2 regions of the Roseivirga spongicola genome follow, and region 2 is predicted to be linked to the other one. Evidence: riboswitches for the same ligand, from Rfam matches in the RefSeq annotation. Region 2 holds a riboswitch; the other holds the start of a gene.
The links. Region 2 has a riboswitch for thiamine pyrophosphate ahead of T7867_RS03015 (TonB-dependent receptor). Riboswitches for the same ligand answer to the same signal wherever they lie in the genome.

Region 1: another riboswitch for thiamine pyrophosphate. It lies ahead of thiM (hydroxyethylthiazole kinase); the one in region 2 lies ahead of T7867_RS03015 (TonB-dependent receptor).

Annotation. Positions count from the first base shown of each region.
Region 1 is NZ_CP139724.1:3,307,285-3,323,033, forward strand. Features, by position in the region: gene T7867_RS14830 (2,3,4,5-tetrahydropyridine-2,6-dicarboxylate N-succinyltransferase) at 1-573, shown strand, start outside; gene T7867_RS14835 (tetratricopeptide repeat protein) at 841-1,440, shown strand; gene T7867_RS14840 (S9 family peptidase) at 1,512-3,830, opposite strand; gene T7867_RS14845 (DUF2911 domain-containing protein) at 3,971-4,531, opposite strand; gene T7867_RS14850 (nucleoside recognition domain-containing protein) at 4,593-5,831, opposite strand; gene T7867_RS14855 (16S rRNA (uracil(1498)-N(3))-methyltransferase) at 5,839-6,534, opposite strand; gene T7867_RS14860 (ArnT family glycosyltransferase) at 6,588-8,060, shown strand; gene T7867_RS14865 (hypothetical protein) at 8,229-8,696, opposite strand; gene T7867_RS14870 (acyl-CoA-binding protein) at 8,806-9,063, opposite strand; gene T7867_RS14875 (porin family protein) at 9,124-9,765, shown strand; gene thiD (bifunctional hydroxymethylpyrimidine kinase/phosphomethylpyrimidine kinase) at 9,796-10,608, opposite strand; gene T7867_RS14885 (TenA family protein) at 10,596-11,246, opposite strand; gene thiE (thiamine phosphate synthase) at 11,222-11,866, opposite strand; gene thiM (hydroxyethylthiazole kinase) at 11,863-12,624, opposite strand; TPP riboswitch at 12,706-12,797, opposite strand; gene T7867_RS14900 (serine hydrolase domain-containing protein) at 12,924-13,955, opposite strand; gene T7867_RS14905 (3-hydroxybutyryl-CoA dehydrogenase) at 14,134-15,027, opposite strand; gene T7867_RS14910 (copper homeostasis protein CutC) at 15,113-15,749, shown strand, end outside.
Region 2 is NZ_CP139724.1:662,088-677,836, reverse strand. Features, by position in the region: gene T7867_RS03050 (REP-associated tyrosine transposase) at 1-61, opposite strand, end outside; gene T7867_RS03045 (hypothetical protein) at 256-732, shown strand; gene guaB (IMP dehydrogenase) at 1,067-2,536, opposite strand; gene T7867_RS03035 (aminotransferase class V-fold PLP-dependent enzyme) at 2,642-3,802, opposite strand; gene T7867_RS03030 (thioredoxin family protein) at 3,802-4,371, opposite strand; gene pnuC (nicotinamide riboside transporter PnuC) at 4,384-5,022, shown strand; gene T7867_RS03020 (ATP-binding protein) at 5,023-5,532, shown strand; TPP riboswitch at 5,570-5,683, shown strand; gene T7867_RS03015 (TonB-dependent receptor) at 5,733-8,189, shown strand; gene T7867_RS03010 (ROK family protein) at 8,389-9,387, shown strand; gene T7867_RS03005 (hypothetical protein) at 9,477-10,124, shown strand; gene T7867_RS03000 (6-bladed beta-propeller) at 10,188-11,384, opposite strand; gene T7867_RS02995 (M56 family metallopeptidase) at 11,484-13,205, opposite strand; gene T7867_RS02990 (M56 family metallopeptidase) at 13,205-14,971, opposite strand; gene T7867_RS02985 (BlaI/MecI/CopY family transcriptional regulator) at 14,971-15,339, opposite strand; gene prmC (peptide chain release factor N(5)-glutamine methyltransferase) at 15,493-15,749, opposite strand, start outside.

The sequences.
Region 1 (15,749 bases), 1.8 Mb from region 2:
ATGAAGCTTAAGACCGGCTATGCCCAAAAGGGAGTAAGAGTTGTTCCTCATGCTATAGCAAGGTATGGTTCTTACGTTAGCAAAGGTGTAATTATGATGCCTTCTTATGTAAATATTGGCGCTTATGTAGACGAGGGAACCATGGTAGACACTTGGGCTACTGTTGGTAGCTGTGCCCAGATAGGGAAAAACGTACACCTAAGTGGTGGCGTTGGCATAGGCGGAGTACTTGAACCTCTACAGGCAGCTCCGGTGATTGTAGAAGACAATGCTTTTATCGGCTCTAGATGTATTGTGGTTGAAGGCGTGAGAATTGGTAAAGAAGCTGTTTTGGGCGCCAATGTAACTTTAACAGGTAGTACAAAAATAATTGATGTAACTGGTTCTGAACCAGTTGAATACAAAGGTTATGTGCCAGAAAGATCTGTAGTTATTCCAGGGTCTTATACTAAGAAATTCCCTGCTGGTGAATTTCAGGTACCAACGGCTCTGATTATTGGAAAAAGAAAAGAAAGCACAGATAAGAAGACATCATTGAACGATGCACTTCGTGAAAATGATGTAGCAGTCTAAGATTGACTGACTATTTCCCACTTTGGGAGCTTTTTAAATCCTTAGATATTGGTAAGTCACTGTTATACAGTGACTTATTTTTTTGGTCTTTGGTTTGGGTATATAAGGATAGTTGTTTGAGTTTTTGACATTGGGTGACGGGGCAAAATCCCGTTTAGGGGTAGATCTTTCACCCTACCTGAGGAAAGGGGCCTAGTGCCCCTTTTTCTTTTTTAAAGAATGTTAAAAGCCTACCTTTGCAGCTCATTTTTCGTAGGAACAAAAACGATGAAGAAAATAGGCCTAATTTTAATGATTTTAACGGTTGTTGCGCTATCGGCATGTAATAAAAGCGTAACCCGAGAAGCCGATGCTTTATACAAGCAGGGTAAATACAAAGAAGCGATAGCCGCTTATGATGAGTACCTAACTACCAAGCCAAAAGACTTGAAATCGCTATATAATAGAGGTAGGGCTCATGAGGAAGTTGGAAACCTAAGTCAGGCAAAAGAAGACTTTGAAAGTGTTCTTAAGCTTGATGCCGACAATCTGAATGCGAATTTAAGCATGGGTAAGTACTGGTACAACCAAAAGGATTTTACCAAAGCTATTTATTATTTCGATAAGGTGTTGGAAGTTGATGGTAGGGTTTCAACGGCTTACCTGCTAAAGGGGAGGTCACTTCATCAGCAAGGGGAGTTTCCTAAGGCTAAGGAAAACTACGATCAAGCAATTAACTTCGATAATAAAAACCCAGAAGCATTTCTATACAGAGGTGCTCTTAAGATAGCACTCAACCAAACTAGAGGTGCTTGTAATGACTTTAATAGAGCTAAAGCCTTAGGTGCTTCTGAGGCGAATGATGCACTAGCTAAGTATTGTAAGTAGTTTAGCTAAGTAGAAGATATAAAAAAGGCCTTGAGGATTTCCTCAAGGCCTTTTTTGTGAGTTTTAACTGATTATTCATTACCATCAGGCACGTCCATATCAACGTTGCTGCGGTAGTCTCCTAGCAGGTGCTCTGCAAAGAAATACCACATCATTTGCTCATAGTAATCTCTTAATCTGCCATAGCCGTGTCTTGAGCCAGGAATTGGCATGTAGTCGAATCTTTTACCTGCCTTCATCAATTCGCTAGCAACGCGGATTGAGTTGCCTGGGTGCACATTATTGTCACGAGTACCGTGAGTTAGCAATAAATGACCTTTCAAGTTTTTAGCTAAATCAGGATTAGTCTTGATCTTGGCATTCCAAGTGGTTTCAACGGTCTCATTTCCGTCTTTATCCTTTTTCTTCTTCTCCACCATTTTCACACCATTGTGGGTTTCACTCCACCATTTGTTGTAGATGTTGTTATCGTGGTTACCAGCTGAAGATGCAGCTGCAGTGTAGAAGTTAGGGTAGGTAAGTAGGGCAGCAGTAGACATAAAGCCACCACCAGAGTGACCGAAAATACCTACGTTATCAAGGTCAATCCAGCCATGTCTTTCAGCCAATTGCTCCAATGAACGCTTATCATCAGCCAGTGCATAGTCTCTCAAGTTCTCATAACCGAACGTGTGGTAATACTTGTCTCTCATTGGGCTACCACCTCTGTGACCCATAGAAACAACTATAAAGCCTAACTGAGCCATAGCCACGTTGTAACCACCAGTAATAGAGAAGTCATTACCGAAAGACTCAACCTGCGGACCTGGGTATACATAAGAGATAACAGGATATTTTCTTGTTGAATCAAAATCGAATGGCTTATACATTACGCCATAAAGGTCTGTAATGCCGTCATCGGCTTTTACTTTAAAGCGCTCTGGCATTTGGAAACCAGCTTGGTTCAATAAAGTCATATCAGCCTCTTCTAATTTCATAATCACGTTGCCTTCATTGTCTTTCAGATAAGATTGAGGCACTACATCTGGGGCAGAGAAGTTATCTACATAGTATTTAGCAGACTCAGACATGCTCATGAAATGATTTGCTGGTTCGGTACTCAAAGCTTTGAAGCCAGAACCATCGAAGTTAGCCTTATACATTAATGCGTAGTAAGGATCTACATTGTCCTCACGGCCTCTTGCTTCGAAGTAAACTTTACGTCCAACCGTATCGATTTGCTGAATTTGACCGGTAACAAAGTGGCCTCCGTTAGTGATTTTGTTCTTTAAGGCACCAGTATTACCATCATATAGATAAAGTTGTCCCCAGCCAGTTCTTTCAGACCACCAGATCAGCTCTTCGCCTTCATTTAGAATAGCTAATTGTTGGTAGCTCCAGTTGAAGTAAGGGTGATTTACATCGGTAAATAGCGTTTTAACTTCTCCCGTAGCTGTATTTACTCTACAAACATCAAGAGAGTCTGACGTTCTGTTCATTCTGGTAAAGAACATTTTATCAGAGCTGTCGCCAGCTAGGTAAGGGCTGATGGTTTGGTCTTTATATTTTGCAATATCTAGAATGGTTCGCTCTCTGCTTTCCACATCAAAAAGCTCTAATTGCTCTTGTGGAACCTCTTGCTCACCTGGCATTGCATATTTGTAAATTTCAATCTCAGGTCTAGGGTTGGCCAACTCATCGATCACGAAAAGTTCTCCTACTTTTCTCGAATCAGAACGGTTAACGAACATTTTGCTTTCGTCTTCGAACCATCTGGCTCTTGCTCTAGATCGCTCATCAGAAGTAGTGTCACCCTGATTCCAAGCATAGCTGAACCATCTCTCGCCATCTTCAGTCAACTGAATTTCTGTAGAATCAGGATCATCAGCCTTCATCAAATATAGGTTATGGTTCTTAGCGAATGAGATGTAGGTAGAATCTGGCGAATAAGTAGCCCAATTATTACGTTTTTCGGCCTTTTCAGTAGAATCTCCTTTGGTAATCACTTTTGAATTTAAGTCGAAGTGATAGTCAATACTATCTACCATGAAAGTCAAGGTTCTGTTATCTTCTTCAAGCTCTAGAGCTTTTAAGTCTAGATCGTTGAAGTTCCACGGCTTTCTCGTTAGCTCACTCAATTGGGCAGCAAAATCCTTATTGTCGAACATCAAAGTCCTAGTCTTTTTTGCCGGATCTACAATGTAAAAGTTCTTACCACTGGTAGTGGTGTAGGTATACCAGAATTTATCGCTGTCTTCGAACCACCTTGGGCTCACTCTGGTGCTTTTCAACATCTTGCGGATGTTACTCGATTTGAATTTTTCTGCCGCTTTAAAGTCGGCCTTGTGCTCTTGAGAGAAACCCAGAGAACAAGTCGCTAGAAGCAGAATCAACAAGTAGAATTTTCTCATAGTTGTTTAGTTTGGACTCAATAATATAGGCTTTATTGATTTATTAAAACAGCATATCATTTGAGTGGTAGATGATTTATAATGAGTTGAAAAAGAAAAGCCCTTCGCGGTGCAAAGGGCTTCAATTGATTAAGTCTTTTTTATAGCTTGATAGGAAGCTCTACAATTGTGTTCTGCCAGCCTACAACCATGTGTGCTCCGCCAGATACTTCTTTAAACATAATTGAGAATACTTCAATTGGCTCTTCTGAGCTTTTCACAACCGATGTTTTTGTACGTGCTACAAACTGATCTTCTTTGGTTGTGTAATTTCCCCAAGTGTTAAGTTTTGAGCTAAGGATGAATTCCCACTCTTTTTCGCCAGGAATAGCAAAAATAGCATAAGTACCAGCCGATACTTTTTGATCACCGAAAGTTACATCTTCGTAGAAAGTAATCTCTGGAGCTTCATTAGCACCTAGTCTCCAAACTTCTCCGAAAGGAGCAGCTTCACCACCGAGCATTTTTCTACCTTTTAATTGAGGTCTGCTGTAGTAGATTTTGATTTTTAGATCTCTTACATCTCTTTGGAATACTTCGTCTAATGGCTGCCCATCAGGGAAATAAGAGGCATCCATAGGGCTAGCGTCTAGGCCTGGAAATTCTTGTGCGCTAAGACCAAAAGCGCTAAAAAAGCAAATGAGTAGGATTAGTTTTTTCATGGTTTTATTAATGTTTGAACGATTGACTAACTATGGGTCAGTTGTTATGGTTTGAATTTACTCAATAGAAAAAGATGTAGGAGATAATAATTGCTGCAACCACACCCGCAAAGTCGGCTGCAAGACCAGCGCCAGCGGCATATCTTGAATTCTTTATTTTCACTGCCCCAAAGTAGACTGCCAAAACATAGAAGGTTGTCTCTGTAGAGCCTTGAAGCACTGAGGCTACTTTTCCTGCAAAAGAATCTACTCCTAAAGCTGGGTTGGCGTATACATCTAACATGGCCGCTCTAGCTCCAGAACCACTCAATGGTTTCATCCATGCCACAGGTAGAGCTTCTACAAAGTCGGTATTCATTCCAATGGCTTCAAAAAACCACCTGAAACCATCATTAATATAGTCCAGTGCACCAGAAGTTCTGAAAACTCCAATCGCCACCAGAATAGCTACCAGATAGGGGATAATCTTTATCGCAACATTGAAACCATCTTTTCCTCCTTCAATTAAGGCTTCATAAACATTGACTTTGTTTTTCACTCCCATAAGAATGAAAAGCATTACTATGCCTAACAGAATGATCGAGGCCAATACATTAGAGATTACGGTAACTTGCTCCTGAGGAATTGAGCTGAAATAGACTAAAGCAGCTACAATGATTATGGTTAATGTGCCCAAATAGGCTAACACCACTTTATTCAACAAGTTGATTTTCTGAATGATAGAGACAGTGATCAAACCTGCTAAGGTTGAAAAATAGGTCGAAAGTAGGATAGGAATGAAAATATCGGCTGGGTTTGCTGCTCCGTTAGAAGCCCGATAAGCCATAATGGAAACAGGAATCAATGTTAATCCACTAGTATTCAGAACCAGAAACATAATCTGCGCATTTGTGGCAGTTTTCTTATCTGGGTTCAGTTCTTGAAGGCCCTCCATGGTTTTAAGTCCCATAGGAGTAGCGGCATTATCCAAGCCGAGAAAGTTCATGGAGAAGTTCATCAGCATTGGTCCAAACACTGGGTGGTTTTTAGGAACTTCCGGAAATATGCGCGTGAATAACGGGCTGATAGCTTTTGACATGATGGCTACCACGCCACCTTTTTCACCAATCTTCATAATACCCATCCAAAGCGTTAGGGCTCCTGTCAATCCTATGGAAATCTCAAAGCCAAGCTTGGCAGTATCAAAAGTGCTTTGGAGTATGGCAGGAAAAACTTCAACATCGCCAAAGAATATCAGCTTCACTAAAGCCACAATAAAGGCAATAACAAAGAAAGCGATCCAGATATAATTAAGCGCCATAAGGGATTTAACTAAATAAGTTTAAAAGATGTACTGCAGCTAATCCAGCGGTTTCAGTTCGTAACCTGCTTTCTCCCAAACTCACTTTTTGAAAACCACTTTCTAAGGCGAAATCTAGCTCAGATGGGTCGAAATCCCCTTCTGGGCCAATGAGGATAATGGAGTGCTGTTCTGTTTTGAGACAATCTTTTAAATGAACAGGATTGTCAAAATCTACATAAGCAATGAACTTCTCTGCCGTTTCGCAACTCGAAATGAACTGCTTCAACTTCATCATCTCATCTATTTGAGGGAGTGTGGCTTTCAGGGATTGTTTCATGGCACTAACTGCTTTTTTTACCAAGCGTTCAGTCTTTAAAACTGTTCTTTCTGAGTTTTGGCAGAGCACAAAAGAGATTCTATCGACTCCCATTTCAACGGCCTTTTCAACCAACCATTCCGTTCTATCTAGGTTCTTGGTTGGAGCTATTGCTAAATGTCTGAAACCATTCCTTTTGGGTTCTTCTTTGGTGGAGACTATCTCAAATTCACACTTACGAAAGTCTGCTTTTCGGATCTCAGCAGTATAGAACTTCCCATGCCCATCAACCAAGTCGATAGCATCGCCTTCCTTTCTTCTCAATACTTTGATGGCATGTCTAGACTCTTCTGAGTCGAGGGTATTGATACCATTTATAAGTTCGGGCTGATAAAAGAGCTGCATAGCTTATTGCGAAAATAGAAAGAGTATTTCGCTAATCAACTATATTCGCTGCAATGCCCCACCAGAAATTCTTCAGTGATTCAAAATACCGTTGGTTCGGACTGGCAGCTAATTTAGTATTGCTAGTTACATGGTACTTGGCCAATGACGGTCTGGCTTTTTGGGATGACTTCAGTTATCTGAATTTAGCAAACACTATCAATGAAGGGAGTTTTACCATTACCAATAATCATTTCACCAGTAGGGTAGCTTTGCTTTATCCCGTTGCTTGGATTATTGAACAACTAGGTATTAACCAGTTCAGTATTACGGTATTTCCATTGATTTGTGGCCTTATTACTCTGAATGTGTTGCTTTGGCTCGGAAATTTATACCATCACTGGTTGGGCGTTTTTGCTGCTACCTTTTTTGTCTGCGATTATCATGTAATCACCTTTGTGACACATCTTTTCCCCGAAATGCCAATGACCTTATATACTTTGGCTGCTTTAGTAGCTTATGATCGGGTGAATAGAAAGGAGGGAGATCATAGACTTTGGGCCTTGGTTTTGAGCACCTCCATTTTCTTGGGTATCCTTACCAAGATGACGGTTATAGTTCTCGGACCACTCTTTGTCTATCTATTTGTCAATGACTATTGGTTGAAGAGAACCAACAGAAGCTTTTGGATGATCAGTGTGGTGTTGCTACTCTTTTTTGTGTTGGCTAATGGCTTTTGGTACCAAGAAGTTTACGGTGATTTCTTTTACCGTTTTAGCAACATTTCCGATAACCACGAGGCTACTTCTAAAACCTTTTTCGATAAGAGTGCTCTCACCATACTCAAGCGTTTGACTTATTTGCCATTGCTTGGCTTTATGCGTGGCGGCTTTTTCATTCCATTACTTTTCGCCCTCCCCGCATTAATCACACTCAAGAAGTCTGACTGGAAAGTTGAAGATCCTGACAAGCTTTGGCCAGTTGCAACAGTGTTCATTCTGGGCACTTGGTGGTTTATGAGCACCAATTGGAAGTATTACAGCCCAATGCCGGTAGATACTCGGCATATCACTTTGCTGATTCCTGTAATGTTGGTAGCAGGGGGGATGTACTGGACTAAAACACATCTACTATCTGCAATCAGGTATTCCAGTGCAAAGTATTTACTAGCAGTGTTATTGGTTATTCCGATTTACAAGATTGCCACAGCGGATGACAGAAACTTTAAAGGGGTGGAAGTGATTTTTAATGATGTGTTAACTCCAGAAAGTGTAGGAGCTACGGTTTTCACAGACGGTCTTATCTCATACGGATATCCTTATTTTTATGAACTGAAGTCAGTAAACTTAAACTTCGTTTGGTTCTCAGAAATGAACGGTTCGCAGCCAGAGAATGGAGATTATCTCTTGCTAAACCCTGCTTACTTTAACGACCGATATAATGACGTTGAAAACCTCGAAAGGTTTAAGAGTCAAGTTGAAGATTTAGGGTTGAAATTGGAGCCTATTTCTAGAGGAGAAGTTCAGCTCTTCAGGTTGGTGAAATAAAAAGAGGCTATTTCAAAAGCTAACTATCATTTCCGACTGCTTCCCCACATGTGGGGAGGAAATCTCCTCAAAGTGCTGCTAAGAGTTGTTAGAGATTCCCAGTCAAGCTTGGAATGACGATAATAGTTATTTTTGAGATAGCCTCTCTATGTTTTTTCTAGATAGATATTAGCCTATTTTCTTCAGCTGTGCTTCACCAGCCTTCATAATGGCATAGTCTTTCCATTCTTGATACTCAGCATCAGTCATCACTTTGTCTGCTGAACCTGCTTCTGGAGGAGTAAAGGTGAATTCAGACTCCCACCATTTTTGAGCGAATTCTCTGGCTTGGTTTTTATCTACTTCAAACTGGTTGACCTGACCATCACCCACTAACCAAGGCTTTTCCTGAGAACTGTATTTTTGGAAGATCATGGTACGCATTTTAGTACCCATCTCATCATTTCTTTCGAAATGTGCTTTTGAATAAGCTAAGGTTTCTGGCTCAACCATTTTATTGTCCCAAAAGCGCTTAGACTTGATGATTTGTGATGAGGTAAGTAAATAACCTTCACCAAATTCTAGAAGAGACCCTTCTAAATCGCAAGATCTGGCAGGTTTTTTCTTTTTCTTCTTACCGAAGCTAAATAATCCCATTATTGTTGTTTTTGAGTTTTATCAATTTGCAATATGCAAAGAAAATCGCAATTGTTGTTTCTAAAAATAGGTTAACGATTGCAATTCACTTTCTGATATATAGTCTATGTTAAGCGGACTTTAGTTGCTCTATAAGGTCTATATATTGAGTCATAGCATCTTCTTTGCTAGTGCCCTCAAGTTTTTTCCAAGCATTGTGTTTTGCAGCAGCTTTAAAGTCGAATCCGCCAGGAGGCTCTTCGTTGTTGTCGCCTTCAGTAGCTTGCTTATATAGACCATACATTTTCAATAGGTTGTCATTAGAAGGTCTATCGTTTAAGGAATGTGCTGACTTCACAGCATTTTCGAAGGTGTCTTGTAAGCTCATCTGATTTTTTAAAATTATCTTGTGCGAAACTAAAAAACATTTTCAAAAACCCTACTGAAAATGATGAAGCCCCTAACCATAGCCTTACTGCTTTGCCTGTTGAGCTTGAGTGCTTTAGCTCAATCTCATTACGACCGATTTTATCAGGCGGGGCCTGTAGTAAAATTGGTGACAGCTAAAATGAAGCTTCAGAATGATGAGATAGACCTGTCTGAAGGAGGTTCAGAAGTTGGGTATCAGTTTGGTGCGTTCTTTAGAATCAATGTGCAAGGCGTTTTCGTTCAATCGTCCGTTTTGCTTTCAAAAGTTAAGACCGATCTCATTTTTAAGAATTATAATGATGTTCAAGGCTTTAATCCTCGAGCCGATTTTGAATTCAATACCCTAGAACTTCCTGTAGACATAGGGTACAGAATTGGAAATCTAAGATTGCAAATGGGACCCTCGTTTAGCTTTCTGATGTCTGGACAGCGTTCCTTCCTCAATGAGGTTGAAAAGGTATCTGACGACTACAATCGTAGCAACATGATGTGGCACTTCGGTATTGGTGGTGACTTCGACCGCTTTGTTTTAGATATCAATTATGAATTTGGACTTAGCAAAACAGGGGAGAGTTTAAGCCAAATTTTGGGTAGAGACTTTGTGCCAAAGCAACGGCAGTGGGTCATAGGTTTGGGAGTTAATATTCTCAATGATTACTAGACCCAAATATGATTTAACCAATTTGGTTAATTAAAGCCCAAAGTGATTGATTGGGGCGTTTCCTTTACCCAACGTTTTATTTTTCCCTAAGGCTATGGCCTCATTTACATAAGCACATCCTTTTCTGACTGCCATTTCCAGTGAATGCCCAAGGCATAAGAAGGTAGCAATGCTAGAAGATAGGCTACAGCCAGTTCCGTGTGTGTTTTTTGTGTCTATTTTCGGGTTGAAAATCTTATGAATTTCACCGCTTCCATGCTCATATAGAATATCCGTCAGCTCACTAAATGAACTTTCTAGGTGACCGCCTTTCAAAAGTACAGACGTATTAAAACGCTTTCCAATTTCAATGGCCGAAGTTTCAAAATTATGCAAGCCAATGGAGTGGCCAATAAGTAGCTCAGCTTCATGAATATTTGGTGTTATCAGGTCTGCCTTCGGCAAGAATTCCTTCAGGCAGTCAATGGCATCATCGGCAATGAGTTTGTTGCCAGAAGTAGCCACCATTACAGGGTCTAGCACAATGTTTTTTACATCGTATTCCTCCAGTTTTGATTTCACCACTTCAATTACTTCGCATGAGTGCAACATGCCAATTTTAATGGCCCCGAACTCAATATCACTTAAAACAGCTTCTAGCTGAAGTTCTAGGTGCGCCATTGGAATGGCATGAATGTCTAAAACGCCTTGTGTATTTTGAGCAGTAGTGGCCGTAATTACACTAGCTGCAAAAGCTCCACAAGCAGAAATGCTCTTAATATCGGCCTGAATGCCAGCACCACCGCCAGAATCGCTTCCAGCAATGGTCAATACGCTTTTATATGGTGTCATTAGATTTTCCATTGTTCTTGATTATATGCGCTATCCCAGAACATCCACTCAAGTTTAGAGGCTTTCTCAAATGCTTGATTCATTTTCTCCAATTTCTCTGGAGAGGCAGATTCGGCATACCTATTGGTAATTTCGGTGGCCTTTGCTACCGATTTAGCGAACTCTTCACCACCATAAGTGTTTATCCAATCTTGATATGGATTATTGTCTTTATTGGTTTGATTGGCTAAAATATAGTCGCCTACTTGTTTGTAAATGGTAAAGCAAGGAAGAACTGCAGCCAGAGCTTCTTCAGTGGAATGAGTATGCGCCATTCTGGATAAGTAGCTGATATACAGTTCGCAAGTAGGAGAGGCTTCGTTGGAGGTTGAATGATCTTTTAGGAAAATCTGATGCAAAGCGTCTTCAACATGGATGATGCCCGTAGCCGCATCTAAGAAGAATTGGCAGTCGTCATCTACGCATTTGATGCCCACTTCGGCCAACACTCTTTTATAAGTAGCTAAGTACAATGCATCTTGGCCTATATAGAACAAGAAGACATCATTAGAGAGTGTGCCTCCCATGAGTTCTTCGATAAAAGGGTGACCTTTTATTTTTTCGAGAATGTAATCCGTCTGTGTGCTTATTGATTTGTACCAGCTTGACATATTATTGATTTTAATGCTTTCGATTCTTTTTCGGGATCTTTTGCCTTGGAGATGGCTGAAATTACAGCAATTCCATCGGCTCCATTTTCAATGATCTCAGCAGTGTTTTCTTTATTAACTCCACCAATGCACACAATCGGTTTGGCCCAGATTTCTCTTATCTCTTTTAAGCCCTCAATGCCTAATGGCTTATCTAGGTCTTTTGTTTTGGTGTTAGTGCTGAAAATAGGGGAGATACCGATGTAGTCTATCTCAAGGCTTTTGGCCTCTATGACCTGTTGGTTATTGCTCACTGAAAGTCCAATGATTTTCTCCTTACCAATGAGTTCTCGAGCTACTGAAACTGGCATATCCTTTTGGCCTAAATGGACACCATGGGCATTGATAGCCAAAGCAATGTCTATTCGGTCGTTGATAATTAGAGGAATTCCATACTGCTCACAGAGGCTTTTTGCCCTTTTCGCGCGAGCATAAAATGGTTTTGTGTCTAATTGCTTTTCTCTCAATTGAACAATGCTTACTCCACCCTTAAGGCTATTTTCCAGTATGTTGAAGAAGATAGAATCGTCTGTGATTCTATCATCCGTCACATACATCAACGAGTAATCTATATTGTTCATAGCTTATAAAGGCTATCGAGAAAATTCATCTGGAAACTTCCTGGTCCTGCAGAAAGATCAGCCGCCATATTTCCTGCCTTACCCATAATCTGCATAGCCACTGTAGAGGCTAAGTGGATGTCTGCTTCAACTCCTATACATGCACCAACCATGGCAGTTGCAGTACAGCCCATTCCTGTGATTTTCGACATCATTGAATCACTATCGGTAATCTTGCTTATAGTATCATTAGTGATGATGTAATCTGTAGCTCCACTGATTACTACCGTATTATTAAGCTGTTTAGATAAGCTTTGCGCAGCACTCACAGCGGCATCAGAAGCTACGGTACTATCTACACCTTTGGTGCTATTGGTTACTTGAGCCAAGGCCATTATCTCAGAGGCATTTCCTCGAATAACTGATGGAGTAGCTGTTTCTATAATTTTTTGAGCAGTTTCTGATCTGTATTTTGATGCTCCAACACCTACAGGGTCGAACACAAATGGTTTGTTAAGTTCTTTTGCTTTGGCTGCCGACAAGATCATGGCTTCCACCCATTTTTTGCTTAAAGTACCCATGTTAATGACCAAGGAGGAAGAAATGGTGACAATGTCTTCTACTTCTTCTACTGCATGAGCCATTACTGGCGAAGCACCAATAGCCAACAGAGCGTTGGCTGTATTATTCATTACTACATAGTTGGTGATATTATGCACCAATGGCGATTGTGTGCGTATTTGTTCTAATACTTTGTTGAATGCGTTGTTCTCAGACATAGTTAAGCTCATTAAGTATATTAAATAAAAAAGCCACTTTCACAGCTATGAAAGTGGCTTGTATAATCTGTTCTATCAAATTATTGACAATCCTCGTTTCCCTCCGCTGTAATTAAACAATTCAGGTTCATAGGGTATAATCTCAGCCGTTTTAGGCACCCCTAACGATGCGATAAAGTTAGTTTATTCAGTTGGTTTTTGCTGCACCATTTTTATGCTTTTAGTGCATATAAGAAGATTTCGAAGCAACCGACTCTATAAGATCCTCGGCTCAATAACTCTCAGGTAATAACACCCTTTTATTGCTGCCTTTTAAGAATTTTAACTATTCGATTATTGATGATCTCGGATAGGTTCCAATTGTAAAGTTTTGGGTCGGTTGTGCTGTAAAATGCCACTACAACTGCATCTATTTCTTCATAGTATTCTACAAAGCTTTGGTATCCGGGAACCCAGCCTCCATGTTTATATTCATAAACCGACTCGTAGATTTCTTGCTCGCCTGGAGCGAACAGAGAGCCATCATTTAAGGCTCGGACAAAAAGGCCTACATCCTCGGCTGTGGCATGCATTCCATGATCGTTTTCCTTTAAGTCATGAGGATAACCTTCATGATAGCCACTCATTACATCGTCTATATCTACTGCTGCAAGTGAAGAGAAGGTGTTTTCTAAGCCCAGTGGATTTAAGATTTCCTCTTGAATGAATTGAAAATTACTGTAGCCCAGTTCATCATCCATAATCTTGTTGAGTAGGAGATAGTTGGTGTTGCAATACTCATAATCACTGCCTGGTTCAAAATTAGCCGGCTGATCTATGATTAAGGCTAAACTTTCTTCATAAGACTTGGTGGGAGAAGCCCAAAAATCGGGAGTATCTGTGAAATTGGGTATTCCACTTCTATGCTGAATGAGCATGCGTAAGGTAATCTGGTTGGCATGCTCAATTCTACCATTTAATTTAGGTAGATAGTCTGTGAGGGTTTTATCTAGTGAAAGTCTCCCTTCTCCAACTAACTTAGTCACTGCCACAGCATCGTAGAGTTTACTGATACTGGCGATTTTAAAGAGCGCCTGAGGCTTGGCAGGGGTTTTAGTATCTCGGTTGTGCCAGCCCGATGCAAAATATTCATCTGGCTTTTTTCCATGATCCACAAAGACAATCATTCCATCAAAACCATGGTCTATTGCTTGGTCTAGTTGCTCTTGCACGGTATCGGGTAAGGGTAGAATCCAAGCTTTAACCAATAGCCATGGCACAAAATAAAGAGAACCAATTGAGGCTGTAATTAAGATGAATTGAAAGATGCGCTTCGATTTTTTCTTTGTCATGGCTGTGTGACTCTTATTGTAAGTGGATTAAGTGAGATGGTTGAATCTAAAGGTAAAGTAAAGAAAAACTATCAGTTTCAATTTTAGACATAACACTCATCTAGTACTTAAAGTAAAAGAGGTTGTTCCAAATACGATTGAAACAACCTCTTAAATGATTCTTTAAGAAGAGCTTGGCTTACTTCTTAGCAAATTGCTTAGAAACTACTAAGTCTTTTGTGCCGTGATTCCAGCTATAGAAACCTTCTCCTGATTTTACACCTAGATAACCCGCAGTTACCATGTTCACTAATAGTGGGCATGGAGCGTATTTAGGATTACCGAAACCTTCGTGCAACACGTTCATAATTGAAAGACAGACATCTAATCCAATAAAGTCGGCCAATTGCAATGGTCCCATTGGGTGGGCCATACCTAATTTCATTACTGTGTCAATTTCTTCTACACCAGCAACACCCTCGAACAAAGAGATAATCGCCTCGTTGATCATTGGCATTAAGATTCTGTTAGAGATAAAGCCAGGATAGTCATTCACCTCAACAGGTACTTTGCCTAACTTTTTAGAAGCTTCCATAATGGTGTTAGTCACCTCGTCAGAAGTGGCGTAACCTCTAATTACTTCTACCAACTTCATTACTGGTACTGGGTTCATAAAGTGCATTCCAATCACCTTATCAGCGCGGTTAGTTACCGAGCCAATTTTAGTAATAGGAATAGAAGAGGTGTTAGATGAAAGAATACATTCTGGCTTAGTGAACTTATCTAAGTCTCTGAAAATGTTCAGTTTAATATCTACGTTTTCAGTAGCTGCTTCTACCACCAAGTCGGCATTTTCTACGCCCGCTTTAAGATCGGTATGGGTAGTGATGTTGCCTAGAGTAGCATTTTTTGTGGCTTCATCTATTTTTTCTTTCGCCAACATTCTATCTAGGTTTTTCTCAATAGTTTTAAGCGCTTTGTCTAAAGCATCTTGAGAAATATCTACCAAATTCACCTTAAATCCACTTTGAGCAAAAACGTGGGCTATACCGTTACCCATTGTGCCTGAGCCGATTACTGAAATATTCTCCATTTTCTAACTTTTAGGTTTGTTTACGTTTGCACAAATATAATCGCATCATCTACTTTTATTGTTTTGAAAAAAAGGAATTGTAAATATGCCATTGTTAGAAGTTTGTGCTGGTAGTGTAGAATCTGCCCTAAATGCCAATGCTGCCAAAGCCGATAGGATTGAATTATGTGCCGAACTCTCTGTTGGCGGACTTACACCAAGTAAGGGAATGATTCAGCTTGTAAAAGAGATGGTAGAAATCCCTGTTTATGTGTTGATTAAGCCAAGGTCTGGAGATTTTAATTACTCCTTGTTAGAACTGGAGCAAATGAAAGAAGATGTAGCGCTCTGTGCTGAACTGGGTTGCGAAGGGGTGGTAATTGGAGCATTAACGCCTGAAAGAAAGATTAATGAACGCATTACTTATGAATTGATGCAACAGGCTGGTTTTATGGATGTAACCTTCCATAAAGCTTTTGATGAAGTGGTGAATCAGTTTGAGGCACTAGATACCTTAAGGGAACTTGGAATTCAGCGGGTGCTAACTTCTGGTGGAGAAGCTACAGCTATGGCTGGCTTCAGCAGATTAGGAGAGCTGATTGAGGAAGCAGAAGATGATATTATAATCATGCCTGGTGGTGGTGTGAGGTCTTCGAATATTGGCTATCTATTGGATTTAGGAGCCACAGAGTACCATAGTGCGGCACTCGTAGAGGGAGCAAGACATTCGGATAAAGTGGAAA
Region 2 (15,749 bases):
CCACTGTAAATGTTACAAAGTAGAATTCCTCTTGGTTTCTAATAGCGTATTTCCGTCCCATGGTGTTATGTGTTTAATACAAGAATTCAATTTAAGAATTATTAGTCTTAGCGAGACGCTAAGACTAGAGTGAGTTGATTATTTTAGAGACATGGGGACAAGTGTTAATGTTATTGGAGGTGGGAATTAAGAGCTATGAATAAAAAACTGTTTTTAATATTAGGACTAGTGTTGATATCATTCACGACAGGCTGTTTGTCTAAGACAGAATTCTCAGAATCCGATTTGGTTTGGATGAATATTTATAATGAGGGTGACACTCTGATTTTTCAGTCTAATAATGGAGATTTAGATACCTCAATCATAGTTTCAAAAGAGATAGGCTATCCAGAGCCCAATCCAGTAGAAGTTCACGATGACTATTTACCTCATACGGGTATTATTTGGTATACTAACAAAGCACTTAGATATAATCCTGAAGGCGATCAACTAATAAGTTTGGTCAAAAAAACACCTAAAAAAATCACGTTGATGTTTAACTATCTATACAATAGTGCCGTTGTTGACAACCTTAATGATAACACTCTTGAAGGTGTGAAAGATGGGTCCATTTACGTTTTAGATTTGGGAGATTCGGGTTACGATAAACCAAGAGTACTTTATTGGCACGAAACCAGAGGTTTAGTTAAATATATCACGGGCGATAATATAGTCTGGAACCGAATTAACTAATAACTAGAAACAATGACATAAACCCAGCTTCTTTTTAGAGGCTGGGTTTTTTATGAGTATCCTGTTTAGCTTTAAAGTCTCTCAGTAGTGCATCCCCCACTGGTCTTAGCGTCACGCTGAGACCAAACAAGATAGTATAAAGCCAACTTCAGCAATGGAGTTGGTTTTGTTTTAATACAAGAATTCAATTTAAGAATTATTAGTCTTAGCGAGACGCTAAGACTAGGGCTCACTTCAAGAGATGTGTTGATTGGCTAATGACGGTTGCTTTACTAAAAACAAAAGCCCATGCAAATGCACGGGCTTTCTTTATTTTTCTATGACGTTCGTCTAATTATCTGCTATAGTTAGGGGCTTCACGAGTAATGAACACATCGTGCGGGTGACTTTCTCTTACACCAGCTCCTGTGATTTTCACAAATTTAGCATGCTGCATTGCCTCGATAGTTCCAGCTCCACAATAACCCATACCAGCCTGCAAGCCACCAACAATCTGATAAAGCACTTCTTGAACCAATCCTTTGTAAGGTACTCTACCCACAATACCCTCTGGTACTAATTTCTTAATGTCGTCTTCAGCATCTTGGAAGTAGCGGTCTTTAGATCCGTCTTCCATAGCTTCTACTGAGCCCATACCTCGGTAAGATTTGAATTTTCTTCCTTCGTAAAGAATAACCTCGCCTGGAGCCTCTTCAGTACCTGCCAATAATGAACCGATCATAATGGTGCTTGCACCAGCAGCAATCGCTTTTACCACATCGCCTGAATAGCGAATACCACCATCGGCAATCACTGGAACACCACTTCCTGCAATAGCTTTAGCCGACTCATAAACTGCTGAAAGTTGTGGCATACCCACACCAGCAATAATTCTTGTAGTACAAATACTACCAGGGCCTACACCAACTTTAATGGCATCTGCACCAGCGTCAACCAATGCTTTTGCTGCTTCTGCAGTAGCAATGTTTCCTACAATTACATCCAAGTCAGAATATGCTGCTTTAATTCTTTTAGCGGTGTCGATAACACCTTTAGAGTGGCCATGAGCGGTGTCGATACTTACTACATCTACTCCAGCATTAACTAGGGCTTGAATTCTTTCGTCAATGTCAGGAGTTACTCCCACAGCTGCACCAACTCTTAGTCTGCCAAAGCTGTCTTTACAGGCATTTGGTCTATTTCTGTTCTTAAGAATATCCTTATAAGTGATGAGGCCGGTGAGTTTACCTTTTTCATCAACAATAGGGAGCTTCTCTATTTTGTACTCTTCCAAAACACCTTCAGCTTCATCTAAGCTTACTCCCATTTTTGAGGTAACCAAGTTGTCCTTGGTCATGATTTCTCTCACAGGAGTGGTCATGTCTTTAATGAAGCGCATGTCGCGATTAGTGACAATGCCGACTAAGTTTTTGTCGCCATCAACTACAGGAATACCGCCAATTTTGTTTTCACGCATAATTAGCTCAGCCTCGCGAGCAGTGCTGTCTACATGAAGCGTGATTGGATCTAAGATCATTCCACTCTGCGAACGCTTAACCTTTCTTACTTGAAGGGCCTGCTGTTCTACAGTCATGTTTTTGTGAATGAAACCAAGGCCTCCTTCAAGCGCCATGGCAATGGCCAGCTTGTATTCGGTAACAGTGTCCATAGCTGCTGAAACCAATGGAATATTCAACTGAATATTTCGCGTTAGCTGCGTTTTGGTAACTGTATTTCTTGGTAAAACTTCGGAGTAACCCGGCAGAAGAAGCACATCGTCATACGTTAGCGCTTCAAAGAGGAATTTTTCTGTATCGAGTGGCATAGCAAATAAATACTTGGTTTTATTTGCCGGACAAAAGTACAGAGATTGAAGGATTGAAAAAAGTATGTTTCAACAAATAAATTCCAATCCCTCAAATTGAACAATTTAAGCAGGTGTGTTCACCTTAAAGCACTCGATAAGTCTTTGTAAATCTGCCTCTCCATTGTATAGGTGTGGTGAAACTCTGATGGAATTACCTCTGATAGAAACATAAATTCTTTCAGCATCAAATCGTTTTTTCACGTCTTCCATTACCATGTGGTCAGGAAGTCTCAAACCAAGCAAATGTTCAGCTCTGTAGGCTTCATCTTCTACAGCGATTCCAATGTTTTGCAATTCATTCAGGAAAGGAGCCGTAAGGTTTTTACAGTAAGCTTGAATATTCTCTGGCTGCCATTCATTTATTTGTTGAATAGCTCGGGTGAGCATAGGTGTTAGAATAAAGTTGGCGCTTTCTCCAACCTCATAGCGGATGGCACCGGGCTGATAGTCGTCTTGATAGTTGATTAGGTTTCGGAAGTCTTCGCTATTCAGGCGATTCATCCAGTTATTTTCTATTGGCCTTCCATCTCTGAAATATTCACCAAAGTAGGCTACGCCTGAAGAATAAGGCCCCATCAACCATTTATAGCCTGATGCAACAACAGCATCGGGTCTAAATTTCTGTACATCGAAGGGGAGTGCTCCAATAGATTGAGTTCCGTCAATCACAAGAATAGCGCCCATTTCATCCGCTCTTTCTCTAATGGCGCTTAAGTTGAACTTTGTGCCATCGGCCCAATGAACATGGCCAGTAGCTACCATTTTGGTATTCGAATCAATGGTTTCTAGGATTCGTTCATTCCAAAGTTTGCCTCTGCCTTCTCTTGTATTTGGTGCGCTAACATATTTCAGCTCAATGCCTTTTTCTCTTTCTAGCTCCTTCCAAGCATAAACATTGCTAGGAAATTGCTCATCGGCAATTACAATGTTATCTCCATGGCCAGCCTTTAAGTTTTTAGCCACATTGGCTAAGGCATACGACACTGATGGCACTATGGCACAGTCGTTACCAGACTTTGCATTAATGAGTTTAGCAAACTCAGCTCTGAGAGCAGAGGTGTTTTTAAAGAAGTCTTCTGGTTTTACAGAGGTTGGGTCTTCCTTACCATAAAGTGCTCTGACTCCTACTTCGGCCACACTCTTTAGCATTGGAGACATGTAGCTGCAATTGAGGTAAGTTATGTCGTCTGGTAGGTTAAAGAGGTCTTTTTGGTTGTTCAGCATTATTGATTAAAAATTAGCTCCATAGAATGCTCGAAAGATATTTCAGGTTCTTCTAAAATTCTGGCTATTTCTTCTCCATCTCTCAAAAAAATGATGGTCGGAGTTTTTCTTACATCCCAGCCCTTTTCTTCTTCTAGCTGGCTTGTTTTATTTACATCAACTCCATAGAGTTCTAAATTTTCGTAGATGCCGAGTTCTTCGCAAACTCTCATCAACCTAGGTATTTCACGGTTGCTATCGTGACACCAAGTGCCCATAAAGGCTTTTATAGTCACTCCTTTTAGATTTCTTTTCTTAATGTTTTTGAGAGTCTCAGTATCTACCAAATAGGTTTTATAATTGGTGTTGAACCAGATTTTATATGGCATTTGCTGAAGCCCCTCTTTGGTAATTGGGCCGTTCAATATTTTTTCTACATACTCAGAAACACTTTCTGTTTCTACATTATACTTACGCTCTTGAGCCGATGTCATTAAAGGAAAAATCCATAGAATAATGATCAGGGCGGCTATTACTTTGTACATCTCCATAAATACTTTTTCAACCAACGAAATATACCAATTAATCATATCTTTGGCGGCATGGAGCTCAGCCAGATTTGGCAAGACATTGTTGCCAATGTTCAAGCATTCGATTTTTGGGGCTTAGTTGCTTTTATCTCAGGAATACTTGCCGTTGCTTATTTAATACGGGAAAGCATCTGGACTTGGCCATTCGGCATACTCTACACAATTATTTCGCTATTTGTATTCTACGAGTCGAGGCTCTATGGCGATCTGTTTCTTCACGTTTTTTTCTTAGTGCTTAATATTTATGGTTGGGTACATTGGATAAAAGGAAAAGACAAAAAGGAAGATGATTTACCGGTAACACGGCTTTCTGTAAAGCATGCAGGGGTGTATTTACTAGCGTCAGCGGTAGGTATTTATCTGTTTGCTCAGTTTTTAATAATGCTGCCTTCTTGGTTTGAGGGGATAGATGAACCGAGTTTGCCGTATTGGGATAGCACTACATCTATTTTGAGTGTAACAGCTATGTGGCTAACAGCCAGAAAGAAAATAGACAACTGGTATTACTGGTTTGCCATAGATATTCTGGCTACAGGAATTTACTTCTACAAAGAACTTTATTTCTACTCAATACTTTATTTGATATACATTGTTATGGCTGTTATGGGCTACTTGGCCTGGAAGAAAAGCCTTAATCTCAACCGTGCTTAAATGATAACTGTCGGAATTGTGGGGCCGGAAAGCACCGGTAAAACAACATTGGCGAAAGGTTTGGCAGAACACTTCAATACGCTATGGGTGCCAGAATATGCTCGAGAATTCCTCTCTGACCTTGATAGACCTTATGAGAAGAAGGATTTGGTGGCCATTGCTAAAGGGCAGCTAGAGTCTGAGCGGCAATACAGAAAAAATGCTAAAGACATCCTCTTCTTAGATACCGACCTTTTTGTAGTTAAAATCTGGAGTGAGTTCAAATATGGAGAATGCGACCCTTGGATTCTTCAACAGCTGGGAATGAATAAGGCGAGTGTTTATTTGCTGACACACTATGATATGCCTTATGAACCAGACCCATTGAGAGAAAACCCTAGTCAGAGACCTGAACTCTTCGATCTGTACGAAAAGGCTCTGAAAGAAGCGGGTGTTTTATATGCTGTTATTCAAGGTAATAAGCACAAGCGCATGGATACTGCAATCCAAAAGATTAATTCAATTATCTAGTTAGGCTGGTTTTATAATTTTTCATCGCTACTTTTGCGCCACAATTAAGGGGTGCCCTTTTCCGAACAATCGGAATGAAATACGGGCTGAGATTATACCCATTGAACCTGATGCAGGTAATGCTGTCGCAGGGATATGGTGGTCTAACGTTTAGGTAGGCTTCCCCTAGCCTCCATTGTTGAACCATTTTAAAATTAAAAATGAGAAAAGTTTACTTATTGGCAGTCTTAGTACTGACAATGGCGCAAGCATTGGCGCAAAATGTTGTAAAAGGTAAAGTGGTAGATGACGCTACTGGTGAGCCTGTTTATGGAGCAAGTGTAATGCTAACTCCAAGTAACAAAGGTACTACAACCAACAGGTTGGGAGAGTTCTCTTTGGAGAATGTGAGTACTGGTAACTATGTATTAAAGGTCTCTATGATCGGTTTTGCGAGTCTTGAAAAGAGTATCTCGGTTCAGGGTGATCAAAACATTAGTTTGAGACTGACCCAGAGAGCTCAAAATCTGCAAGACGTGATTGTTACTGGTACAAGGGCTACTGAAAAAACACCTACTACTTTCACAAATGTGACTGCCGAAGAAATTGAGAAGCAAAATCTTGGTCAAGACTTGCCGTTTTTGCTTAATTGGACTCCTTCGGTAGTTACTACTTCAGATGCTGGAGCTGGTGTGGGATACACCGGAATTAGAATCAGAGGAAGTGACGGTGCAAGAATAAACGTGACCATCAACGGTATTCCTATTAACGATTCAGAGTCTCAAGGTACTTTCTGGGTGAATATGCCAGATATCGCCTCTTCTACTTCTTCCATTCAGGTACAAAGAGGAGTTGGTACTTCAACCAACGGAGCGGGAGCATTCGGTGCTTCACTGAACATCTTAACCAATGGAGTTAGCGCAGAACCAAAGGCTCAGCTAAATACTAGCTACGGTTCATTCAATACACAAAAGTATAATGCAATCTACAGTACTGGTCTGTTAGAAAATAACTGGGCTTTTGAGGGTAGGTTATCTAAGATTTCTTCTGACGGGTATATTGACCGGGCTTCTTCAGATCTTACTTCATACTATATCTCCGGAGGGTATTTTGGTGAAAAGACTAGCTTTCAACTGATTCACTTCGGTGGCGATGAGAAAACCTACCAGAGCTGGTGGGGTACACCAGAGGCTAAATTGAACAATGATGCTGCTGGTATAGAAGAGGTGATTGCTAATAATGGTTACGATCAAGAGCAGGCAGAAAACCTTAGAAACTCAGGCAGAACTTTCAATTACTACTTGTACGATAATCAGGTAGATGATTATGGTCAAGATCACTACCAATTTCACTTTAGTCAGGAATTGGCTGCTGAGTGGAATGTGAACGCTGCACTACACTATACTAAAGGTGCCGGATTCTATGAGGAGTTTAGAAGAGATGATGACCTAGCGGACTACGGGCTTCAAGATGTTACCCTTGGTGGAGAAACTATTTCTTCAACAGACCTTATAAGAAGAAGGTGGTTAGATAATGATTTCTACGGAGTTACTTATGATTTGAACTACGAGAATTCTAATATTCAAGCTACGCTAGGTGGCGCATATAACGAATATGATGGTTTACACTTTGGAGAGGTTATTTGGGCGCAATATGCGAGTAACGGAAGCATAAGAGAAAGATATTATGAAAGCCGTTCAGATAAGTCAGACTTCAACACTTATTCTAAGTTGAATTATCAGGTAACAGATGGGCTTAACTTGTTTGGCGACTTGCAGTTGAGAAGAATTACTTACTCAGGTTTCGGGGTAGATAACGACCAACGTGTTATTGACTTCGACACAGACTTCACTTTCTTCAACCCTAAATTTGGTGCTACCTATAACTTGACGGAGAGTAGTAGTATTTACGGTTCATTTGCTGTAGGAAATAAAGAGCCCAATAGGTCTGATATTATTGATGCTACCCCAGGCACAGAGCCAAAGCACGAAACGCTAAATAACATTGAGGTTGGTTATAGAAAAAGAACAGGTAGAACGGTTTTTGAAGCCAACTACTACCTTATGGACTATAAGAACCAATTGGTGCTTACTGGCGAGGTGAATGATGTAGGAGGAAGCATTAGAACAAATGTGCCTGATAGTTATAGAATGGGTGTTGAGCTTGTTGGCGGAATGCAGCTAAACTCTTGGTTTGGTTTTCAAGCAAACCTTGCTTTGAGTAGAAACAAAATTAAGTCTTTCCAAGAGCTGATTTTTGACTACGGAGCAAACTTTGATGAGTATAACGAAGTGAGAACGGAATTTGAAGATACTGATATTAGTTTCTCTCCTTCAGTAGTGGCTGGTAGCCAAATTACGTTCACACCAGTTTCAAACTTGGAATTAGCCATTCTTTCTAAGTATGTAGGCGACCAGTATTTGGATAATACCTCTAACGAAAATAGAAAGATTGACGCCTTCTTTGTCAATGATTTAAGAATCAATTATGGCTTCAATACCAAGTTTATTAAGAGAGTAAACTTGAGCCTATTGGTGAATAACCTGCTAAACGAGAAGTATGAAACCAATGGTTATACCTTCGGATATTTTGGTGGTCCAGATTATGAAGTGAGAGAGAATTACTTCTATCCGCAAGCTGGCACTAACTTTTTGTTTTCCGTAGGACTAGACTTTTAATCATAGAAAATTGAATCCCTCCGAGCCCTTGAGCTTGGAGGGATTTTTTTATGCAATCGTTTACTTAAAAACTATTGACTAAGCTCCTGCTTATCAATTCCTAATCCTCATATTGTACTAATTTTGATATGCTGTAGCCGTAGACCGATAATTTCGATTACTTCGCAGGCAGTATTGATCGTTATGAAAAAGTGATGTCATGAGAGAGACGGCCATTGGGATAGATATTGGCGGAACTTTCACAAAATTCGGACTTACCGATGTGGAAGGTAATGTGTTGATGGAAGGTTCAATTCCTACCTATACGCATAAAGAGATAAAATCTTTTCTGGATGCTTTAAGTCAGGCTATTAATGAAAGCTTGGATGAGCTCAATGAGCCTATCGAGATTTTGGGAGTAGGTATTGGAGCGCCTAATGGCAATTACTACAAAGGTACTATTGAGCATGCCCCCAATTTGCATTGGAAGGGTATTGTGCCGTTTATAGATATGTTCAAAGAGTACTTTGACCTACCTATGGTGCTCACTAATGACGCTAATGCAGCAGCTATTGGAGAAAAGGTCTTTGGTGGAGCTAAAGACATGGATGACTTTATTGTTATCACCTTGGGAACTGGCCTGGGCTCAGGCTTAGTAACGAGAGGCAAGCTCATATATGGTCACGATGGTTTGGCTGGCGAATTGGGGCACACAAATGTTTACCCTGATGGCAGAGAGTGTAATTGCGGTAAGAGAGGGTGCTTGGAAACCTATGCTTCGGCTTCAGGAATTAAGAGAACCGTTTTCAAATTACTCGCTACCAATAATGTAGATACTCCACTCAGAACTTACACTTACGAATCTCTCACCTCTAAGAAAATCACCGAAATGGCTTTGGAGGGCGACCCGATTGCACTTGAAGCTTACACCTATACATCAGATATATTGGGGTTAAAGCTTGCCGATGCAGCAGCTGTTACTAGCCCACAGGCAATATTTCTATTCGGAGGTTTGGCAAAAGCAGGAGATATTCTTGTAGAAGCCACCAAAAAATCTTTCAACGAGTATTTGTATCCAGGATATAAAGGTAAGATAGAGATTAGATTATCTGACTTAATGGATAGAAATGCAGCTGTTTTGGGAGCAAGTGCTTTGGTGTGGAGCGAAATTGCCCATAGCGAAAGCATAAGAGTGCCCCAACAAGCTAGGGTTGTGTAGCTGTTTCTTTGAATAGTCTTCCTGAAACTTTTTGAGTAGAAAATTGAGGAGAACTTCGATAGCCAGAGGTTCTGTTTTTAATTTCGCGTATGTCTTCACATCATATTGTACGAGACGAGCAAGAACCTGCTTTGCTAGTTGATGATGCTTCTGTACTCAGCTTTGAGTTTGTAGAGCTTCTGCTAGAGTGGTCGCCAAAACTAATGGTCACCTCTAATGCCGTAGACGCAGTCCTTAAGTGGGGCGTAAAGGTTGATGCTGTAGTTGCCAGGCCTGAGCAATTGGAGGAGCTTAAGCCTAAACTGAAACCGCAATCACCAGTAGAGGTGTTACTGTTTGAAACTAGTGATCTTCTCAATTCAGCTTATATAGTTTTGCAAGACCAAGGTCATAAGGCAGTGAATGTTTTGGCCGATACTTTCAATAGCTCTTGCTTAGACACCATCAGAGATTATGCTGAGGCCATGGACTCTGTACTTTACTACAATGATCAGAAATGGGTTTATGAGTCGAAAGGAGCCTTTCAGAAATGGGTGAATATTGGCGATGTCTTTGGCGTTCATCCGATAGTACAAGGCACATTCTTCAAAACTGAAGGCTTTTACTCCAACTTAGACAATGAGATGTATCTAGAACCTTTTGAGCTAACCTCAGAGATAGAAGGAAAAGTAAGAGTTCAGTCTAATCAGAAACCATTCTGGCTGATAGAGACCTTAAAAACAGATTTGTATTTGTGATTGATCTCTGAGTTATCGATTTAGGGTAGTTAGCATTTCAAGCGCTAAATGCTCCAGACATAATTAATTTTTAGGCTTTACAATCATTACTATCGGGTTGTCTTCTGGGTCGATGTTTTTAAACCGCTTTAAATGTTCAGGGAGCTTGTTAGCCTTCGATCTGTTAGACTGAAACCAAGTGTAGACATTTTCTGCACTTATTGTTCCTACCAAATAGCCTTCTTGAGTTCGGAAGCTTGGTATGAAGGGAACAAAGTTGTCTAAGTCGTTATAGAACCCGTTTAAGTCGTCTGACTCTGGGTCAGAAATTAGCGTTTGATTGGTCTTTTTGTTGAATAGGCCAACTCTGTATTGTTGTTGATGATACAATTCGAAATAAACAAAATGTGAGTCTTCTTGAAGAAGCTTGATGAACATTAGCCTGTTACTTTCATCATCTGTCAGAAAGTCTTGCCTCTTGTAGGGAGGGCTATACTTTCCGGTATTGAATACGTATTTAGGCTGAATTTTTTGTGAGTTGAATTGAAAAGTAGTATCTGAGAAATACTCTTTATGATATCCGGCATTGTCGAATTCATAATAGGAGTTAGACTGCACTTTCATGTGCTTTGGATCCTTTTTCTCAAAAGTCTGTTTGTTTTCAAAGAACTTTATAATCTGGCCGTCACGGCTGAAGAGGACTACTTTGATCGGGTCTTTACCTGAAAGGTTTGTTACTAAGCCGACAAAGTATCCTTGCTCTGACCAGTAGTTCATGTTGATTTGAGTGTCTGTATATGCGCCACTTGAAAAAGTAGTTCGAACCCCACCAATCTCCATCAAATCGGGAACATTGGTTTCATGTACAACTTTATCTGATGCTAAAGAGTATTCAATTATCTTACGATAGCCATAAACAAATACATTTCCATTATCTGTATTAAAGCCCAAAGGGCCAGGTCTTTGATAACTATCGGGGTCTTGCCCTATGTGTCCTATATCTCGAATGAATGAGCCCGTCTTTCTGTTGAAAATCGAAGTTCGGTTCATGGATTTAACTAGAATGATGGAGTCGCCTTGGATTCCCCTTACAGTAGGATAAGAGTATAGTGTCTCATCACTGGTTTCCAATTGAATATATTCAATGGATTCTGCAAAAGTGCTGAGATTGATGCGGTCTCTGTCTTTGTAAGCTTCAGCTACTTCAATGGTTTTTAGGTCTTGGGCGGGCAGTTCGTATGCCAATAAAAAGAGGAGGGAAGTGACTAGTATTCTGTGCATTTCCGAATATAACAATTTCGACTATTTGTTTGGTTGAAAAAAAATAGGGCTGTCAACAACTAAGTTAACAGCCATTCAACCTTAACTAAATCAAAACTCCTACAACATATACTTTGTAGGAATTGAAATCTTCATTCTAACCAATACCTCTTTACCATCCTTGATGCCACGCTTCCAAGGGTAGATGCTAGAAATTTTCATTCGAAAGTCATCATGCACTTCTCGGAAGAATTGGTAATAGGGTTTGTTCTTCTTGTCGGAGCCTTTCAGATTATTCAATAAATTAATATGGGTAATGCTCTTGCCGCCCTGTACTACAAATTCGAATTCTATATTTTCAGGGAGTTTATTTCTGTCTAGGTGTTCAGGCACTTTTATATCTAGTGCTATAGTTTTAGCCAAATTTTCAATTCCCCCCATAACAATCGGAGCTTGATCTACCTCTTCTAGATTCAAGATTTCAGAGTCATTGTAGACTGTAGGTTTGTCTATATATTCATAAATCATAATGTAATTCACATTATTCTTGATGGCATCAGATACATCTGGTGTAAAATCACTGTATTTGAATGTGAAGTCATCAGATCCCATTCCAATATTTTCGCTCATATTGATTATGGTGGAGTCAGTTAAATAGATTCTTGTAAGTGCCTCTTTGTCGCTCTGGCTCATGATAGATGTGAAGAGAGGGTGTCTTTGAGGTATGAAATTGTCGTAGTAAGATTTAAAGCTAGACTCTTTATAGTATTGAAATCGAATTTCTTTATCAGGGTTTTCGGCTTTAATAACTTCCATTATTTTCTGATGCTTTGGTGTTAGTTTGTTTGAGATCAGAAGGGGGATCATTGATTTGAATTTAGTTTGGGCTTTTTCAAAAGATTCCGTTCTACTAGTTATTGCCTCTTCCTGTCCCTTCAAAGAGCTCCATCCAATAATTCCGAATGAGAAAAGGGAAATAGCCACAATGGATAATAGAGTGGTTTTGAGTTTTGTTCTGTGTGTTTTCATAAGTTTTAACCTTTTAGAGAACGATGAAATAACTGCGAATGAGTGGGCTACTGGCAATTGGTAGCCAGGTAAACTCACTTGCATTAGTGTTTGGGCATAAGCACTAAACCCGATGTTTTTCAATACTTCTTCATCGGCCTGAGCTTCGTGGACTGTTCGCAAATCTTTTTGCAATAAATAGATGATTGGGTTGAACCAAAAGAGTGCCTGTAATAGGCGAGCGAACAGTAAGTCTAAACTGTGTCTTTTATCTATATGAGCTTGTTCATGGATGGAAATGGTTTTCCAAGTAGTATCTGAAAAGTCATGTTTCTTAGGAATGAAAATTGTTTTGTTGAAGGAGAAAGGAGAAGTAATCGAGCTATGAGCTATTACATTTCTGCCCATCTCAGGTGCTCGGCTTCCTGTGAATTTTAAATAGACTACTTTCCCCAACTCGAATAGAAGAAGCGCAAGAGAAACCAAAATGCCAATGAGATAAGCATACAGAATCACCGATCTCCAATCGATGGTTTGTCCTTGCCCCTCTGGTGTTGCGTGTGGTTGAATTGATACCTCTTGAATTGGAGCTAGCTTAATTTGACCTATAGTACTAGACTTCAGCTGAGCGGCTTGTTGAATGATTACGGGTTGTTCTTCCTGAGAAACCTGAATCTCGAATAATGGTGCCAAACAGCTTAGTCCAAGAATGAGCAACAGAAGGGTTCGCCTTAGTTTAAAAACGGTATTGTTTCTAAAAAGAAAGTAGTAGCAGGCAAATACTATTGCTAGTATCGCACTACTTTTTAGACTCCAAATTAATAATGCTTCCACTAGAATGACGATTTAGGAATTTCTAATCGGTAGTTCGTAGCTACTCTCTTATCCGCTTTTTTGGCGCTGTTCCATCCATACAGATTGGAAAGATTAAGTATCTGCTTATTGATGGCTCCAAGTGCTTCAAATTTTTTGTCTTGAGTAGCTTCATCACCAATTACTTCAGTAGCTAATTCTAAATTACTGATCGCTCCATTTATTCCCACTACTAGGTTAAAGGCAACGTCTTCGTCTAGAACAGACAGGTCTACAGAGGAGGAGGCTTCCTTAAGAATATTGGTTAAGAAGCGTTCAAGACCACCTTTGGGGCTTGGAAGTTGATCTACTTCACTAACCTGAAGTACTCTCTCGTCTGAATTGAATGGAAATTGTTCATCGTCAGGAGAGAGAATGATCATATACTTATACTTGATAAACTCAGGCTCTGAGATGAACTTTTGCTCTGGATATATAGGTCTCACATAATTGTTGAACCAGTTTTTAGAAAGGTCGTACATGGCCACTAGCTCATCTGTAGTCAACTCAAATTGTGTATGTACCTTGTTGTTAATACTAATAATTGGAGATTCTAGTAACTCTGTGGCTTCTCTTGTTTTTGATAGCTTTAAAAGGGTGTTTTGAAGGAAAAGTTCATCGTCTTCTTGACTTGAGATTGCTGTAATTATATCGGCTCTTTTTTTAGTCAATATAATTGGGATGTACTGTGATGCAGCATAGTTCTGAATCCAACCATCTGCTGTTTTTTCAAACCGGTCTTTAATCTTAATAGTTGAGAAAGTAGAACCATCGTCACCATCAGTTGTAAAGAATAATGTTCCATTACGAAACATATCTTCTTTATGAGACTCTTTATCTTGTCCATAGATATTAGCCTGTAGAAAAGCCAAGGTTCCTATAAGAGAGAATGCGATTACATTTCTAACTGTCTTCATGGTATTTGTTTTTTGTGTTTTCATTAAAATCAATCGTGCAGAAAGAGAAGACTTGAGTGCCATATAATGGCCAAGGGGTCTTTCTGGTTGAGCAAGGCTGATGTTGAGAAGTGTTTGGGTGTAGGTTTTAAGGTTTATGCTTTTCAGTGTTTCTGAATCGGCAAGGGCTTCATGGTTTAACTTGATGTTTCTGCTTAGCCAGTAGCAGAAGGGATTGTACCAACAGAAAATCAGTAGAATTCTCGAAATCAATAGATCAGCTGTGTGCCATTGGTGGATGTGTGCTTCTTCGTGTGTTTTGATTGCCTTCCACGTATCGGAATTGTAATTGGCGCCATCGGGTAGAAAAATCCATTTCATAAAGGAGAAAGGAGAATGTATTCTCTTATGAAAGATTACCTTTCGGTTTAGTATTGACCCCTTTGTTCCAGATTTCTTCAGCCTGAATAATCTGTATATTTCTAATGCTAGCAGCGTGGCTGATACCAAAATACCAGCCAGGTAAAGGTTCATGGCCAACTTCCACCAGTTGAATGAAGGTTCTGCAATGGGTGGTTCTACCTGAGCCTGTTCTAACCTTAATTTGTCTACTGTTAATTCAGTGCTTTCTGAGTCAAGAGCAGGGATTATTTGAGTAAGCTGAGGTCTGAAAGAATCTAGTTTCAATTCTACCCGAATAAGTGGGAAGGAGACTGTGCAGAGTAGGATGATGAGCAGAATGCCTCTCTTCAATTGGGCTCTTGAGTTGTTCCTAAACAATAGCCAATAGGCTAAAAATAAGAGGCTGCATATAATGCTGGCTTTTAAGCTCCAGATTAGTAACTGTTCCATTATTCCTCTTCTTTTTTGCTTTCTAGAATCTTAATGATCTCATCGAGCTCGTTGATGTCTATCTTCTTACGGTCGGCAAAGAACGAGACGAGTCTTGTGAGTGAACCTTCGAAGTACTTGCCCATTACATTACTCATGGCAAAGTCAGAGTATTTCGATTTGCTGATGAGTGGATAGTACTGTTTGCTGTTTCCAAGCATTTCATGAGCAACAAAGCCCTTTTGCTCGAGCACAGTAAGTACGGTAGCTACGGTAGTATAGCTTGGCTTTTCTTTTTTGAATTGCTCTAATACCTCGCGAGTGAATGCTTTCTCAAGATCCCAGACAATCTGCATTACACGCTCTTCTGCCTTTGTTAATTCTTTCATGGATTCTAATCTACTATAAAAATAGTAGATAAACTATGTAAATAGTAAATCTTCGATAAAAATAGTAATGAGTGAGCTGTTGGGGAGGGAGTTCCTATAGCTGGTTATTAAAGAAAACTCACATTAGTATCAAAGAAAATAAGAAGATTGATGTCAGGCTTGCTTCGAATAAAAAGCCCTCACCATTCGGTCCTTTCCCTGTAAATCTTGCTTGATGGTTATGTCCGAATAACCTTCTGACTCTAGTAAGGCTTTAGTGGCATCACCATAAGCTTCGTGGATTTCAAAATAGAGCTGACCATTCTTAGAAAGAGCTGTTTTGGCCTTTTGTGCTATGGTTCTGTAAAACAGAAGCGGATCGTTATTCGGCACAAATAACGCCAGTTCAGGTTCGTGTTCTAACACATTGC